DNA from 4 places in the Staphylococcus sp. GW821-FHT11H10 genome. Region 1 is predicted to be linked to each of the others. Evidence: riboswitches for the same ligand, from Rfam matches in the RefSeq annotation. Region 1 holds a riboswitch; each other region holds the start of a gene.

The links. Region 1 has a riboswitch for S-adenosylmethionine ahead of AC1RRU_RS04755 (MetQ/NlpA family ABC transporter substrate-binding protein). Riboswitches for the same ligand answer to the same signal wherever they lie in the genome.
Region 2: it holds a riboswitch for S-adenosylmethionine, as region 1 does, so the genes downstream of both, AC1RRU_RS04815 (methionine ABC transporter ATP-binding protein) here and AC1RRU_RS04755 (MetQ/NlpA family ABC transporter substrate-binding protein) in region 1, are expected to answer to the same signal.
Region 3: it holds a riboswitch for S-adenosylmethionine, as region 1 does, so the genes downstream of both, metK (methionine adenosyltransferase) here and AC1RRU_RS04755 (MetQ/NlpA family ABC transporter substrate-binding protein) in region 1, are expected to answer to the same signal.
Region 4: it holds a riboswitch for S-adenosylmethionine, as region 1 does, so the genes downstream of both, metX (homoserine O-acetyltransferase MetX) here and AC1RRU_RS04755 (MetQ/NlpA family ABC transporter substrate-binding protein) in region 1, are expected to answer to the same signal.

The regions. Positions count from the first base shown of each region.
Region 1 covers NZ_JBXARC010000005.1:118,528-122,784, forward strand. Annotated here, with positions in the region: gene AC1RRU_RS04745 (LPXTG cell wall anchor domain-containing protein) at 1-516, opposite strand, end outside; gene AC1RRU_RS04750 (hypothetical protein) at 716-1,141, opposite strand; SAM riboswitch class I at 1,289-1,395, shown strand; gene AC1RRU_RS04755 (MetQ/NlpA family ABC transporter substrate-binding protein) at 1,508-2,323, shown strand; gene AC1RRU_RS04760 (aspartate aminotransferase family protein) at 2,565-3,902, shown strand; gene AC1RRU_RS04765 (APC family permease) at 3,956-4,257, opposite strand, start outside.
Region 2 covers NZ_JBXARC010000006.1:981-5,237, forward strand. Annotated here, with positions in the region: gene AC1RRU_RS04805 (MetQ/NlpA family ABC transporter substrate-binding protein) at 1-589, opposite strand, end outside; gene AC1RRU_RS04810 (methionine ABC transporter permease) at 610-1,305, opposite strand; gene AC1RRU_RS04815 (methionine ABC transporter ATP-binding protein) at 1,298-2,323, opposite strand; SAM riboswitch class I at 2,408-2,513, opposite strand; gene AC1RRU_RS04820 (thioredoxin family protein) at 2,571-2,867, opposite strand; gene AC1RRU_RS04825 (toprim domain-containing protein) at 2,860-3,246, opposite strand; gene gcvH (glycine cleavage system protein GcvH) at 3,438-3,818, opposite strand; gene AC1RRU_RS04835 (arsenate reductase family protein) at 3,934-4,257, opposite strand, start outside.
Region 3 covers NZ_JBXARC010000035.1:5,465-9,721, reverse strand. Annotated here, with positions in the region: gene AC1RRU_RS12060 (aldo/keto reductase) at 1-252, opposite strand, end outside; gene AC1RRU_RS12055 (hypothetical protein) at 531-1,439, opposite strand; gene metK (methionine adenosyltransferase) at 1,534-2,730, opposite strand; SAM riboswitch class I at 2,846-2,956, opposite strand; gene pckA (phosphoenolpyruvate carboxykinase (ATP)) at 3,122-4,257, shown strand, end outside.
Region 4 covers NZ_JBXARC010000007.1:62,911-67,167, reverse strand. Annotated here, with positions in the region: gene AC1RRU_RS05665 (DHH family phosphoesterase) at 1-580, opposite strand, end outside; gene AC1RRU_RS05660 (YybS family protein) at 608-1,534, opposite strand; gene metX (homoserine O-acetyltransferase MetX) at 1,658-2,626, opposite strand; SAM riboswitch class I at 2,698-2,799, opposite strand; gene AC1RRU_RS05650 (AzlD domain-containing protein) at 2,924-3,253, opposite strand; gene AC1RRU_RS05645 (AzlC family ABC transporter permease) at 3,250-3,945, opposite strand.

The DNA of each region.
Region 1 (4,257 bases):
TAATGAAGATTGAGCATTTGTGCTATTATGGTTACCTTGTTTTTTTACTGATTGAGACGAAGGCACTTCGTTAGATTTAACGTTACCGACATAATATGAATTTAATTCACGCGCACAATCTACAGAATTAATTTTAGATGCTTCTTCCTTTAGATCATCTAATTCAGCAGCATTTGCAATACCGTGTTCAACATATGTTTCTCCACTTTGAAGTTGATTAAAGTTACTATATTTATCATTTTTATATTCGACTTGGCCATTTTTATGAACTTTATAAACCCCTAAACCAGCATTTGCTTTATTATGGCTTTTAATTTCAAAATAGTCCCCTTTGTCGATTACTTTTCCAAAGTTTTGTAAATCTGGATTACCTCCACTATTTGATAACGCCTCTGAAGCAACTTCTTGTGCGTTATTCTTAGTAACGATATCAGCAGCAAAAGCTTGATGTCCACTAAAAGCAGTTAATAATACTGTACTTGAAATAAGTGTTGACGCAAATAGAGAAACCTTCATCACAATGAAAACCCCATTTCATTATTTATCTTTTACAGCCTTAGTGTAACACTCAGAATTAATTAAAATAGGGGTTTAAAGTAAACCATATTGAAACTTTAAATTAGCTTAAAGAATGACATATTTGTAAAGTTAGATTTACAATATTAAAGTTTTTATGAATATAAGTAATCGTGATACTAAATTTAATGATGCTAACTTACCATTTCTTTTTAGAAAAGTAAGGGATAGACCATGCCATGCAAACAGTGAAAATCAAATGTGCAATCATCCATAAACCGTATTCTGTCCAACTAAATTGAAAAAATGAACGTTGTGCCAATAGAATAAGTAATGGATATAATATTAGAAAAATGATGATCAGTAATAAATAACTTATTTTGTAAAAAGGTTTGAAAAATTTATAAATAATTAGAAATGTGATGTAAATTAAAAATCCAATGACAATATGAATCAATAGTTCTAAAATCAGTGGTGTTTGATTTGGGTCAGCAATGAAATCGATATTGATTAATAACAAGGTTAGGTGCGTCGTGTGTGTTACGACATCTATAGTAAACATGATAAGCAATAATAAAATGCTAATCAGTAATGCACTAAGAAAGTGGTAGCCGTATCGTATCATAATTATCCATCCTTCAAATGAGTTTAACAAGCTATTCCCTATGATGAAGGAAATCACACATTTTAAAAATTTAGAATATTTAAAAAATGATATTGACCCAAACACTATCCAATGCTAATATAATAACAATTCAATAAAACTTGTTAACTCTTATCAAGAGTGGTGGAGGGATGTGCCCTAAGAAGCCCAGCAACCGTCGTTTAACGAAATGGTGCTAATTCACATAAAGTAGACAATACTTTAAGAGATAAGAGAAAGTGTATCGATACTTTCTCTTAAATAATAGAAAGTATTTTTTTATGTCTTCTAACTATTTAAGAGTTGAAGTGTAATTGAATCATTATTAAAAAAGAGGTGTCGATATACATGAAAAAATGGTTAAGTGTTATAAGTATTTTAGTTTTAGTTATTGTATTAGCTGGATGTGGCAAAGATAAAGAGGATAATAAAAAAATCACGGTTGCTGCTTCACCTGCACCCCATGGAGATGTGTTGAAGAAAGCTAAAGAACAATTAAAGAAAAAAGGTTATGATTTAGAAGTTAAAGAGGTAAATGATTATAAAGTGCCAAATAAACTATTAGATAAAGGTGATGTAGATGCGAACTTCTTCCAACATGTACCTTATTTAAAAGCTGAAAAGAAGAGTCATGGATATAAAATAGAAGAATTAGGTAAAGTATTTACAACTCCAATGGGCGTATACAGTAAAAAATATAAAAATCTAAAAGATATTCCTGAAGGTTCAACGATTTATGTTTCAAATAATCCAGCGGAAGAAGGACGATTTTTATCATTCTTTGTAGATGAAGGTCTCATTAAGTTGAAAAAAGGTGTCAAAATTGAAGATGCTAAGTTTGAAGATATCGCTGAAAATAAAAAGAATTTAAAATTCAATCATCAACAAGGGGCTGAGTTTTTACCAAAGACATATAAAAACGGTGAAGGAGCAGCAGTGATTATGAATTCTAACTATGCCATCGATAATGGTTTGAAACCTTCTAAAGATGCAATTGTTATGGAAGGTAAATCATCTCCGTTTGCCAATATTATTGCTGTACAAGAAGGACATAAAAAAGATAAAAAGTTCCAAGAATTATTAAAAGTTATGCAATCGAAAGAAATTAAAGATTATATTAAGAAAGAATATGGAGACGATGTAATTCCATACGAAAGTAAATAATTATCCATATTAAACTACCCGCAAAGTAATAGCTTTGTGGGTTCTTTTTAAAAAAAAATAATAAATACCAAAAATTATAAACTTTAATTATTTTTGATTATTCAGAAAATATTTACAAATCTGACAATTATTAGTAATATATTGAATATTATCACTTAAATAGTGTTTATTTAGAGGGCCGTAGAACTTTTCAAATAGAGGGAAGCAAAAGGGATGGTCTATCTTGGGAGGATGAGCCGATATGAGTAAAGCAGAGGAATTAATTAATGAAGATGGGAAATACTTCGCCGCATCAGGGAGAATAAAATACTATCCATTAGCCATTGACCATGGTTATGGTGCGACACTAGTAGATGTGGATGGTAAAGAATATATTGATTTATTATCAAGTGCAAGTTCACAAAATGTAGGACACGCACCTAAACCAGTTACTGAAGCGATTAAGAAACAAGCTGAGAAATTTATTCATTATACACCAGCATATATGTATCATGAACCAGCAGTAAAATTATCTAAAAAGCTATGTGAAATTGCTCCAGGTGACTATGAAAAGCGTGTAACGTTTGGATTAAGTGGGTCTGATGCGAATGACGGTATTATTAAATTTGCGAGAGCTTATACGGGGCGCCCTTACATTATTAGTTTCACAAATGCATATCATGGGTCAACATTTGGGTCATTATCCATGTCTGCCATTAGTTTAAATATGCGCAAACACTATGGACCATTATTGAATGGATTTTATCATATTCCATTCCCTGATAAATATAGAGGGATGTTTGAGCAGCCAAATGCAAATACAGTTGAAGAGTATCTTGCACCATTAAAAGAAATGTTTGCGAAATATGTGCCAGCGGATGAAGTGGCTTGTATAGTTGTAGAAACAATCCAAGGTGACGGAGGTCTATTAGAACCTGTAGATGGTTACTTTGAGGCATTAGAAGCGTTATGCCGTGAACATGGTATTCTAATTGCTGTAGACGATATTCAACAGGGGTTAGGGCGAACTGGTACATGGAGTTCAATTGATCACTTTAATTTCACACCGGATTTAATTACATTTGGTAAATCACTAGCAGGTGGATTACCGATGTCTGCTATTGTTGGTCGTAAAGAAATCATAGAGACACTTGAGGCACCGGCACATCTATTTACAACTGGTGCGAATCCTGTAAGTTGTGAAGCGGCTTTAGCTACATTAGGTATGATTGAAGATGAAGATTTATTAACTGCTAGTTCTGAAAAAGGGGCTTACGTGCGCAAGCGAATGGATCAATGGGTGAATGATTATGATTTCGTTGGAGATGTGCGTGGTAAAGGTTTATCAATTGGTATTGATATCGTATCAAATAAACAAGCTAAGACGAGAGCTTCTGAAGAAGCACTTAAAATATGTAATTATTGTTTTGATCATGGTCTTGTATTGATTGCAGTAGCTGGTAATGTACTACGTTTCCAACCACCATTAGTTATTACGTATGAACAATTAGATTATGCTTTAAATACAATAGAGAATGCATTGCAAGCGTTACAAGATGGACAACTGAATAATTATAATATTGATGGTCAAGGCTGGTAACACGAAAAGAAGCACCTATCTCAATCGATGAGACAGGTGCTTTTTCATTTGTATTAATCTTTTGGTACGACGTAGTCCTCTTCTTCATTTTTCTTAGAATGTCGAACACCATAACTTAAATAGATTATGATACCAACAACGAACCAAATTAAAGTATATAGTTTAGCATCGAAACTTAATCCCCAGAATACAAGTAATACTAAAATAAATGTGATTATTGGTAGTACAGGGAAGAACGGTACTTTAAACGATGGTTCAGGTAAATCTTTACCTTCACGTTTTCTTAAACGATACATTGCAAGAGACACAAACATAAATGCGACTAATGTTCCTGCTGAGATAAGTTGTGCCAAGA
Region 2 (4,257 bases), on a different contig from region 1:
CATCTACATCTTCATTTTGATAGATTTTTGGAAGATATTCTGCTGATTGTTTACTGTTGAATTTAATGTCTTTTTTGTTTTCAGTGATATCTTCGAATTTAGCATCTTCGATTTTTACACCTTTTTTAATTTTAATTAATCCTTCATCAACAAAGAATTTTAAGAAACGTCCTTGTTCAGCTGGGTTATTTGATACATAAACTGTTGCACCTTTAGGAAGGTCTTTTAAACTTTTATATTTTTTAGAGTAAACAGCCATTGGTTCTAAGTGAACTTTACCTGCGTCTTCAATTTTGTATCCTTTTTCTTTACTTTCAGTTTTTAAATAAGGTACATGTTGGAAATAGTTAGCATCCAATTCACCTTTATCTAATAATTTGTTTGGCGTAGTGTAATCATTAATTGTTTTAATTTCTAAGTCATAGCCTTTCTTTTTAAGTAAAGGTTTAGCCTTTTCAAGAATTTCAGCGTGAGGTGCTGGAGATGCGCCTACAACAATTTTTTTATCTTTATCCCCACTACCATTACCACAAGCTGCTAAAACGACTGTTAATGTTAATACTAAAAATAAGCTTAAAAGTTTTTTCATTGAATCATTCCTCTTTTCTTTTAGCGTTTGTCAATTTTATTTGTAATCCAATCCCCAATAAATTGAATTATAAATACGATAATTAAAATAAATACAGTTGAAACTAAAATGACATCGTTTTGGTTACGAGTGAAACCTGTTAAGTAAGCTAAGTTACCTAAACCACCTGCACCAATTACACCTGCAATTGCAGTAGAACCAACTAATGCGATTGCTGTTACAGTAATACCTGAAACTAGTGCTGGCATTGCCTCAGGTAGTAATACTTTTCGGACAACTGTCCAAGTACTAGCTCCCATTGACCAAGCCGCTTCGATAACACCTTTATCTATTTCTTTGAAGGCAATTTCTACTAATCTTGCATAGAATGGTGCTGCACCAATAACTAGAGCTGGTAAGGCACCAGTTGGACCACTTATTGTTCCAAGGATCACACTTGTAAATGGAATTAATAACAAGATTAAAATGATAAATGGAATCGCTCGGAATAAGTTAACAATAAATGAAACGATGCTATAAAAGACTCTAGCACCTTTAGAATTACTCTTAGCTGATAAGAATAATAATACTCCTAAAATCAATCCAAAAATAAATGCGAAAATAGTTGAAACTACAGTCATATATAATGTTTCATAAATGGCTTGCCATACTTCAGGCCATTGGACGTTAGGCATTGTAATCATCTCTTTAAAAATATCACCATAAGATTTATCCATGCTTAACCACCTCCACATTTACATGTTGCTGATGTAAATCTTCTTTAAATGTCTCAAACTCTGTTTCAGCAATATGTGGAATATGAACCACCAAGAACCCGACAGAACCACCACGGGTATTTTTTATGTTTGCTTCAAGAATATTTATATCAATGTTATGCGTTTTACTTATGTAAGATACAACTGGTTCAGTCGTATTACCACCATTGAAATTAAGTCTAACAATGTATGCATCTGAATCTAATGGTTCTAGATGTTTGATTGATTCTTCAAAATCATCATCCAAATCATCTTTCACAAATCGTCTTGTAACTTCATGTTGTGGATTTTCAAATACTTGCGTTACTTTACCTTGCTCAATTACACGTCCACTTTCCATAACGGCTACTTCATCACAAACACGTCTGATAACATGCATTTCATGAGTGATAATCACGATTGTAAGGTTTTCACGTTCTTTAATTTTTAGCAGTAGGTCTAAAATCTCATCTGTTGTTTGTGGATCTAATGCGCTTGTAGCTTCGTCACATAAGAGGACGTCAGGTTCATTAGCCAAAGCTCTTGCAATACCCACACGTTGTTTCTGCCCACCTGATAATTCTGATGGATAAGCATTTTCTCTGCCATTTAAACCAACAAGGTCAATTAATTCTTTCGCCCTTTCATTTGCTTTGGTTTTAGAATACCCTGCAATTTCTAAAGGGAACGTGATATTTCGAAGTACTGTTCGTGACCATAATAAATTAAAGTGTTGGAATACCATACTTACTTTTTGTCGTTTTCTTCTTAATTCTGCTTTTGAAAGTTTGTTAATATTATCGCCATCTATAATAATATCGCCAGAAGTAGGTTCTTCTAAATTATTGAACATTCTGATTAACGTACTTTTACCAGCACCAGAGAATCCGATAACTCCGAAAATAGAGCCCGTTTCTATATTTAAGTTAACGTTATCAACTGCTAGTACATCTTTATCTTTAGTGTGATAACGTTTTACAACTTGATTTAACTCAATCACGTTTAGTGCCTCCTTAAAAATCATTATGTAATTAAAAAATGCTTTCTCACTTTAGCAAAGTTGAGAAAGCATTGATTCATCTTTCTCTCATCTTCTAAAGTAATCAACTTTATGTGAATTGGCACCATTTCTATAACTAGACGGTTGCCGGGCTTCATAGGGCACATCCCTCCACCTCTCTTGATAAGAATTTTCGCACTATTTAATTAATTTATATCCTACCATTGCACTATAATTTCGTCAATAATTATTTTAACTTTTCTAACAAATAAGGAACAGATTGAAAAGCATAGATTCTATCTATTTCTATATCTTTATTCATTACTATTAGAACAGGAACTGACATAATTTTGTTACGCTCACTATATTTAGGATGGTAATTCAAATCGATTTTTTTAACGGGTAATTGTAGTATTTCATTCGCAATATCTAGCATTCGCTCTGACATTTTACAAGTACCACACATCGGTGTGTATCCAAAAATTAGATGTTTTTCTTTATTAAAATTCTCACAAATATCTTCTATTTCTACAGATTTACTCATGCATGATTACTAACCTTTCAGTCGTTAAATTAGGAATTAGACGTTTCTCTTTACGAACTGTAAAACCATGTTTACTCAATACATGCGCAAGATAATTCTTTGGGCATCTAGCTACCTCACAAAATGTTTTATCCACATAGATATGTTCACATTCGCTAAGATGACGTTTAAACCATTTTCTTATCTTTTCACCTTCGTCATCTGAGTCTGCTAGAACAAAGACTTGCTTTTCATATAATGTTTCAATCATGTCATCTAATTTATCAATACTCATTGTACCATGCGTACAAATAATATTTATAGGTTCAGCGATGACTTGTTGTACTCTCTTCTTATCAGATTTGCCTTCAACAATAATAACTTTATTTAAAATTGCCATGATAATCCACCTTCTAAGTCGATAATAAACAATCAGTTACTTTTTCACATAACGCTAATAGATTAAACATTATTTACGATTACTTAACATTTTATATCAACAAAGTATAAATTTTAAAATTTGTTGATTATTATTTACAAAAAATAGGCAAAATAAAAACTCCATGACCGCAATCAAGGAGTTTAAATTAATTATTCACCAATCATTTCTTTGTATTGATCAGCTGATAATAAATCATCTAATTGGCTTTCATCGCTAAGTTCAACTTTAACCATCCATGCTTTCTCATATGGTGATTCGTTAACAAACTCAGGACTATCTTCTAATTCTTCATTTGATTCAACAACTTTACCAGATACTGGCGCATATAATTCAGAAACAGTTTTAACTGATTCTACACTACCAAAAGTATCCCCTTCGTTGATTTCGTCATCAACTTCTGGTAATTCAACGAATACGATATCACCTAATTCACCTTGTGCGTATTCAGTAATACCAATTGTTACTGTGTTGCCTTCAACTTTTACCCATTCATGTTCTTTAGAATATTTTAATTCGCTCGGTACTGCCACGAGAATCCCCTCCTAAAATTAATTACAATTTAATGATGCCATACCGTAAGTTTTCATTCAACTATTAAAACAAAAAGTTACAATAATTTATATAATTAGAATTTGTAATTTTAAACTATAACCAAATTTCTTTGTATTGATCTTCTTTAAATCCTAATGTGATATTATCTCCAGCAATAGCTAATGGTCGTTTAACTAACATGCCATCTGAAGCTAATAAATTTAATTTTTCATCAGTTGATAAATCTTTTAATTTATCTTTTAACCCTAGTTCTTTATATTTAGCACCATGGGTATTAAATAATTTATTAACCTCTACACCTGTTTTATCGATAATTTCTTCAAACTCTTTTTTAGTTGGTGTGTGTTGTACAATATCAATTGGTTCGTAACTTACGCCATGTGTATCTAAAAATTTTGCGGCTTTTTTACAAGTTGT
Region 3 (4,257 bases), on a different contig from region 1:
AAAATCTTCAAAATATAGTTTTGATGTAATGAATAAATCTTTACGTTCTAACCCAGTAGCTTCTAGACCTTCCTTAATGCCTAAACCAACTTGTTCTTCATTACCATATACTTTAGCTGTATCAATACTACGATAACCTGAGACAATTGCATGCTTAACTGCCTCCTTACATTCATCGTTATTTTCTACTCTAAAAGTACCAATTCCAACTTTAGGCATTGTGTGACCATTATAAAATTCAATTGTTTCCATAAAAGAAACCTCTTTTCTTCTTATTTTAATAATTACTACTCTATTCCCAAAAATGTCCATATTGAAAACTTTAATATTAGTTTAGTTTATTATTTAAATAAGCTTCTCCTCAAAATTAAAAAGGGAGTGGGACAGAATTCTTTTTAAATTCGTCGTCCCACCCCCGCAAGGATGACTAGAACTGAAAAAAGCTTGAGTTAAGCGCATTTTCAGTTCAGTCAGCTACTGCGAATTTGCAAAATAGCATCATCATATTATTTATGTCCCAGGCTCTAATACTAATTAAATGATTCAATTTTATCCATAACATTTTGTAATTCATCTACGTTATATTGAATACGTCCATGGAATACAAATTTATTAAAGAACTCATCTAATTGATCAGGTCCAACTAGAACTTTAACACTTGAACTTTGTGCATAATTTGAAATCGTTACGTCTCCATCGTGTTTAGGATTAAAGTATAAAATCGCAGTTGGCGTATATTTAGCACCTAATTGTGTTTGCAAGTCTGACGCTAACTTTTCAATTGAAGTAAGTTGATCTGAATAATTAACGAATGACAACGAAGATTTATCTTCATTTTGATCGAGTACTAGCGTTTGAGGTGACTTAGCATCTAAATCTAAAGTACTAAATACATGCTCCATCATAGGCAATTCGTTAAATTGCTTATCACTTATACCTTGATAAACATGCCCTTTTAATAGTTGAGAATCTATAATATATAGACCTGTACGAGTAAGTACAAGGTGACTAATGCGTTCAATATCATTGAATTCATTACTTGGTAAGAAGATGTTTGCCATAATATGCATATCTTCAGGTCTAATACGTTTTTCTTTCACTAAACGATCTCTAATTCCAATTAAGCGCATATCTGTAACATATTCACTTTTGTTTTTTGAGAATAGTTTCAATGCATCAATTTCACGATCTTTACCGCTTACAGTTGCATCAAAATCTTCTTTTTGTTTAGTAACTTGCTTTTTATTTTGTATGCGTTCTTTCTCTAGGGCTTCGTCATGTGACGCTTTCATTTGCTTTTCTTTTAAGTCGTATTCTTCTTTTGTTTTCTGTTTAATATTGTTTTTACTTTTAAGTGTAACTAAGAATAATATTAAACAGATAATTGCAACTACAATTGCTACGATTAAACCAATTTCGATTGGTCCAAATGAATTCATTAAATCAACGCTCCTTTAATCTATCAGTAAATCTAATTATAATGGAAACTATCTATAATTTCGACAATTTCTTTTATATTATTTAAAGCGTTTATTAAGCTTGAACAGCATCTTTTAATACATTGACTTTATCTAATTTCTCCCATGGTAACAATACATCCGTTCTACCAAAGTGACCATAAGCAGCAGTTTGTTTGTATATAGGATGCTTTAAGTCTAACATTTTAATGATGCCTGCTGGACGTAAATCAAAGTTAGCTCTGACAGCTTCAACAAGTTGAGCCTCGGAAACTTTGCCCGTTTTAAATGTATCAATTGAAATTGAAACTGGTTCAGCCACTCCAATAGCATAAGCAAGTTGTACTTCACATTGGTCTGCTAGTCCTGCAGCAACAATATTTTTAGCTACATATCTTGCCGCATAAGCTGCTGATCGGTCTACTTTAGTTGGGTCTTTACCACTAAAGCAACCTCCTCCATGACGTGCATAACCACCATAAGTATCAACAATGATTTTACGTCCTGTTAATCCAGCATCACCTTGAGGTCCACCGATAACAAATCTTCCAGTAGGATTGATAAAGAATTTCGTTTCATTATCAATTAATCCTTCAGGAACTGTTGGGTATATTACATGTTCTTTAATGTCACTTTGAATTTGTTCTAATTCAATGTCATCCGCATGTTGAGATGACACTACAATCGTATCAATACGCTTAGGTTTATCTGATTCGTCGTATTCAACTGTAACTTGAACCTTACCATCAGGTCTTAAATAATCTAGAATACCATCTTTACGTACATCTGATAAACGCTTCGCTAATTGATGAGATAAAAAGATAGGTAGAGGCATATATGTTTCTGTTTCATTTGTAGCATATCCGAACATTAAACCTTGGTCACCGGCACCAGTAGCTTCAATCTCTTCTTCTGAAATATCATTTCTGTATTCAAGTGCTTTGTCGACACCTTGTGCAATATCAGGTGACTGCTCATCGATTGCAGTTAAAACTGCCATAGTTTGGTAATCATAGCCATATTTAGCACGAGTGTAGCCAATACCTTTAATTGTTTCTCTTACAACTTTAGGTATATCTACATAAGTTGATGTAGATATTTCACCTGAAATTAGAGCCATTCCAGTTGTTACAGTAGTTTCACAAGCAACACGTGCATTAGGATCATCTTTTAAGATTTCATCTAAAATGGCATCAGATACTTGGTCAGCAATCTTATCTGGATGTCCTTCTGTCACTGATTCTGAAGTAAATAAACGTTTATTATAAGTCATGATTTGCTCCTTTTATAACTATATTTACGAAAATTCTCTTTTAATTGTGAGCTCAAAAATAAAAGAGCCTTCTTCACTATTCAAGACAGAGAGAAGGCTCTTAAACGTCCATTCGCTCTTATCGTTCAGACGAGTATATGTCTGCAAACGGTTTGGCACCTTTCTTTAAAAAAAGAGGTTGCTGGGTTTCATTGGGTCCATGTCCCTCCACCACTCAGGATAAGAGAATCCGTTAAGAACTATACTACCTAATTCATTTATTAATGTCAATTTTGTTTTTACATGTTTTTTTGTCTTTTCCAGGTGGAATAATTACGGCATTATGTTATACTATTTTCATGTAAAGGCTTACAATATTGAATTTCTATAACACACGCTGGAGGGATTGGGTATGTCAGTAGATACATACGGCGAAACACCTAAAATTAAAAAATTATTGGAAAAAGAAAGCTCTCTTTTTCAGCTTTCAACAACTCAACTTTATTACAAAATTATGGATAATAATGAAGGAGAATTAACTGAACTTGGTGCTATCAATGCAAGCACAGGTAAATACACTGGACGTTCACCTAAAGATAAATTCATTGTTACAGAACCTTCTTATAAAGATAATATTCATTGGGGAGATATCAACCAACCTATCGATGAAGAAACTTTCTTAAATCTCTACTCTAAAGTTTTAGACTATCTTGATAAAAAAGACGAACTTTACGTTTTTAATGGTTATGCAGGTAGTGACAAAGACACACAATTGAAACTTACAGTTATCAATGAACTTGCATGGCATAACCTTTTTGCTCAAAACATGTTTATCCGCCCAGATTCTAAAGAAGAAGCTAGTAATATAAAACCTAACTTCACAATTGTTTCAGCACCTCACTTTAAAGCTGATCCTGAAGTTGATGGAACTAAATCAGAAACTTTTGTTATCATTTCATTCAAACATAAAACCATTTTAATTGGTGGTACAGAGTATGCTGGTGAGATGAAAAAAGGTATCTTCTCAGTAATGAACTACTTGCTTCCAATGCAAGATATTATGAGTATGCATTGTTCTGCGAATGTTGGAGATAAAGGAGACGTAGCCTTATTCTTCGGATTATCAGGTACAGGTAAAACAACTTTATCAGCAGCACCGGATAGAAAATTGATTGGTGATGATGAACACGGTTGGAATAAAAATGGTATTTTCAATATTGAAGGCGGTTGTTACGCAAAAGCAATCAACCTTTCTAAAGAAAAAGAACCTCAAATTTATAACGCGATTCAATACGGTACTATATTAGAGAATACTGTGGTTAACGAGCGTGGTGCTGTTGATTTCGATGATAATTCATATACTGAAAATACACGTGCTGCCTATCCAATTCATCACATTGATAATATTGTATTACCATCTAAAGCAGCACATCCTAATACAATAATTTTCTTAACTGCTGACGCATTTGGTGTACTTCCACCTATTGCTAAATTAACTAAATCTCAAGCGATGTACCATTTCTTAAGTGGTTTCACTTCTAAATTAGC
Region 4 (4,257 bases), on a different contig from region 1:
GCGTGTCGTTCATATTTTGCGTAATTTCATCGTAGTTATCTAAGAATAACGTTGCGATGATTGGCTTTGATTCTTCATATAGCTCATTAGTTTGCACTTCATCTGTAATATCGAAGAAATATAAACAACTTTCTTCTTCTGAATGACGAACGTGGTAATGATATTGACCATGTTCGATTTCAACTTCTTGTACCTTTTCAAGCTGCTTTAAAATATTCGGAAAAACTTCATTGACTGGTTCTGAGATGACATTCGTTTCTAAGTGTTCAGACATGTACTGGTTAATCCATTCAATATGGTCATCAGCATCAAGCACGACCATACCAATAGGTAATCGTTTAATTGCTCTGTTGCTTCCAGCCGAGATGTGACCACTTAAGTTATCCACATAATTATCCATTTTCAATAAGGCTTGTCTGACTAACACGATGCTAATAATAATCATCACGACTAAAATAGCTGCTGCAATTGTAGCGACTAATGGTTTAAAGATAAACCATACAACTACAAGTGCAATCGAAGTAAGTACCATTAAAATAAATGGTATCAGTAGAGCCTTCTTAGTGGATTGACGGTTCATTATTCCACCTCTATTCACTTTTTAAAGTCATTTTTTAATCATTCGTTTTAAATTAATTCCTAAATCAAGTACGCCAAGTAATGCAATGATATGTGTTGCTGGTGTAATAATTGTCCCCACAACCATCAGCAATATCGTTACAGCGTTTGGTATACGTTTTGCTTTACCAAAGAAATGAATTACACTTAATCCTTGGATATACATCAGTAATGATAACACAACTTCGAAATTTAACACGATACTTTGGAAAGTACTTGGTTCAGTAGCGAACATTACACAAAGTAAAACAACCATATATACCCACAGTAATGAACGGTTAAGCTGCCAAGCAAATAAAGGTTTAAAAATTGGTGTAGCTACTTTAAATTTACGAAGAATTGGAAATGTAATAATTAAGTTAATTAAGACTAAAATAAAGACCGTAATGATAATAAAACTTGGAAGTTGAACTGCCATTTGACGAAAGCCTTCTTCTAAGATTGTTTTATAATCTGCTTCAACACCTGATGTTACAACAGCATTATGCATTGTATCTTTAAAAGGCTTAATTAATGTCGTAGCGCTAGGTATCTTTTTAAACGTTTGTAATAACATAAATGCGACTAAAGTAAATATACTTAAATATGTTGTAGCTATAAATAAGATGCGTTCTTTAGAGGCACGTTCTTTCAATAATTGGCCAATAATAAAGCTAAGTATTAAAACTAAAATCATGGCACTTAATACAAATGTATTACCCAACAATGTGGTAAGAATTACTGTGATCAAAGCTCCAATTCCAAATGATGGAATAGACTTATTCCATAAAATAATACCTGGAATTGTAGCGAATAAACATAGAATTAATCCAAGTACTGGTAATACATACGTAACTAAAGCAACCATAACAAGTGCAATTGTTCCTATAATTGTTGCTTTAGGATGTACTTTTGAAAACAAATTCGCCACTCCTATACTATTTTGACTATAACTTCTATTTTAACCTCTAAGCAAAATTAAAACAAATTGTGAAGATTGAGGTATAGCATAAGACTATAACAATGTGTTTTTACTTCCATAGCGACCTACCCGTTTCGTCTATTTCCGCTTAAATTTCGTTACTTTAAGAAAATGATACAAGTTAGGTGCCCAATCATTAAAATTTAATAAAAAGCCATCATGACCTACATTATCTGGAACAAAGAAATGACGATGATATTTAAATCGCTCCCCTACTGCCCTCACTTGATCATCTGGATATAATAAATCATCTGTAAAGCCCATTGTTAAGACCTTAGTATCCAGAGATTGATAAACATCATCTACATTAGTACGTCCGCGATCAACATTATGGCTATCTAATACATTTAGCATTGTTAAATAACATGACAAATCATACGTTTCTTTAAATTTATTACCTTGATGTCGTTGATAACTCACCACTTCATCTGGTGAAAAGCGTTGGTCATAACTTTTAGATGAACGATACGTTAGAAAGCCTAATTGTCGCGCAATACTAAGACCTTCTTTGCCACCAATATGAATCGCTTCTCGTGCAATTTCATTGAAAGCACGACTATATGATGACGTCTTATCAGTTGCTGCTAGAATAACCGCCTTATCCACTTCGAATTGGTGATTATATAGAAGCTCCATGACTTGCATGCCACCTAGGCTACCACCAATTAAAATATTAATCTTGTTGAAACCAAGTGCGTGTATGCCCAGTTCAATAGCTTTTACAATATCTCTCAAAGTTAAATGCTTTGGAAAATTTGGATTAGTTAAAGGAGAACTTGAACCAAAGGGACTACCAATAACATTAAACGTTAGAAATTGATAATCATAAATCGGCATATAACCACCGTCTATAATTTCACGCCACCAACCAGGCTCGTCATCTGTGCCATATGTTAGATGATTACCAGTAAGTGCGTGACACACTACAACAAGCGGTTGACCAGCATAGCCTACATGTTCATAACGCAATTGTAAATTATCAATCATTTCACCTGATTCAGTTGTAAAGGGTCCTAGATTTAATGTTTCTACTGTGTAATTGGTCATGCGATTACCTCCTTTTAAATAAAAAAATCGCCTATACTCTATTCTTAAAGTATGAGGCGATTTGTCTCCATTACTTATCATTCGAGTATCTCGTTGGTAGTAGCACCGTGCGTATGCATCGCCGGTTGCTGAAGTTTCTCAGGGCCGTGTCCCTCCACTTCTCTTAATAAGTTTTTTATCTCTATTCATTTACTGCGTATTTATAAAATAGTATCAATGTACCATTTATGTTCTAGACTTTTATTGTATCTAATTGTATAACCAACTTCAATTGTTAGTTGTTAGGTCCTACCTTTTCTAAAAGAAGAAACGTAAACCTGCTATAAGAACAATACCCACTAATATTGTTGTCGTAAGACTTCGTGTAAAAAGTGCAACAAAAACAGTCGGAATTGTTACTAAAACAAATGGGATATTGAGTGTATATCCTGCTACGCCCTCTTGTTGCTCGATAATGCCATCTAAGATAAGTGCTGTAAATAATGTAATTGGTATAAACGATAACCATTTAATTACCGTTTCTGAAAGTTGAATACGTGAAATCATTAAGAATGGGACTACTCGAATAATTAAAGTTACAAGTCCACACAACACGATTAATATAAACATGTGCCAAGATGTTGTCATTTATCCATCACCACCCCTAATGTTGCTGCTAACATAGATGCAATTAAAATTGCGACGTATGACGGCATGAACCAGCTTAAACTGAGCATCATCACGATGACAAATACGATAAGTACTATGTAAATTTTAAGTTTAGATGAAGTGATTGATTCAAATTGTGCCATTGTTAAAAAGATAAACATCGCGGTAATCGCAAAATCGAGACCTAACATATCTGGATTAGATATGTATTTACCGAGTAACGCACCAACAATACTTGCTAGTGCCCAAAATGAATATGCAGTTAGATTCAATCCATGTAACCAACGATCGTTTATCTTCTCCCCTTTTAAATGAGGCGTGATTGCAACGCCAAAGGTTTCATCTGTCAAAATTGAAGATAAGCCTAGTCGATTCCAAATACCATAATCTTTATAATTAGGTGCCAACGTCATTGAAAGTAGGAAGAAACGTGAATTGACAATCAATGTTGTAAGGACAATGGCAGAAATCGGTGTTCCAGTAGCCACAAGCGCACATATAATAAATTGTGCTGCACCAGCATACACAAGCAAACATAATAATAGTATTTCGATAATACTAAAGTGTTGTGAAGCCGCCACTATTCCAAATGATAGTCCAATTCCAACGTAGCCTAATAAAGTAGGTATACATTCTTTAACGCCCTGTTTAAATGTCACATGTGATGTCATCTTTGTAACCTCCTTTATTCTGTTTAATTTTATAAAGTAATATACTAATAATTTTAGTCTAATATACGGATGCTAGAGTGGCAACAACATTAGACGCAGGGTTGTGTGATGTTAGACTGAAAGACTACTTAGAAGTATTGATTTGAAAGGATTTTAAATGTGTCTATTTTTTGACTATAACGGTTGATTTACCTCTTGGAAAGCAGTCTAAAATACCCCTTTTAACTTCATCCCTTTATTAAGAAAAAGTGGAATTTTATGCAATTAATTATTAGAAATATACTAAGAGGATATGGACTAAATTTAATATAT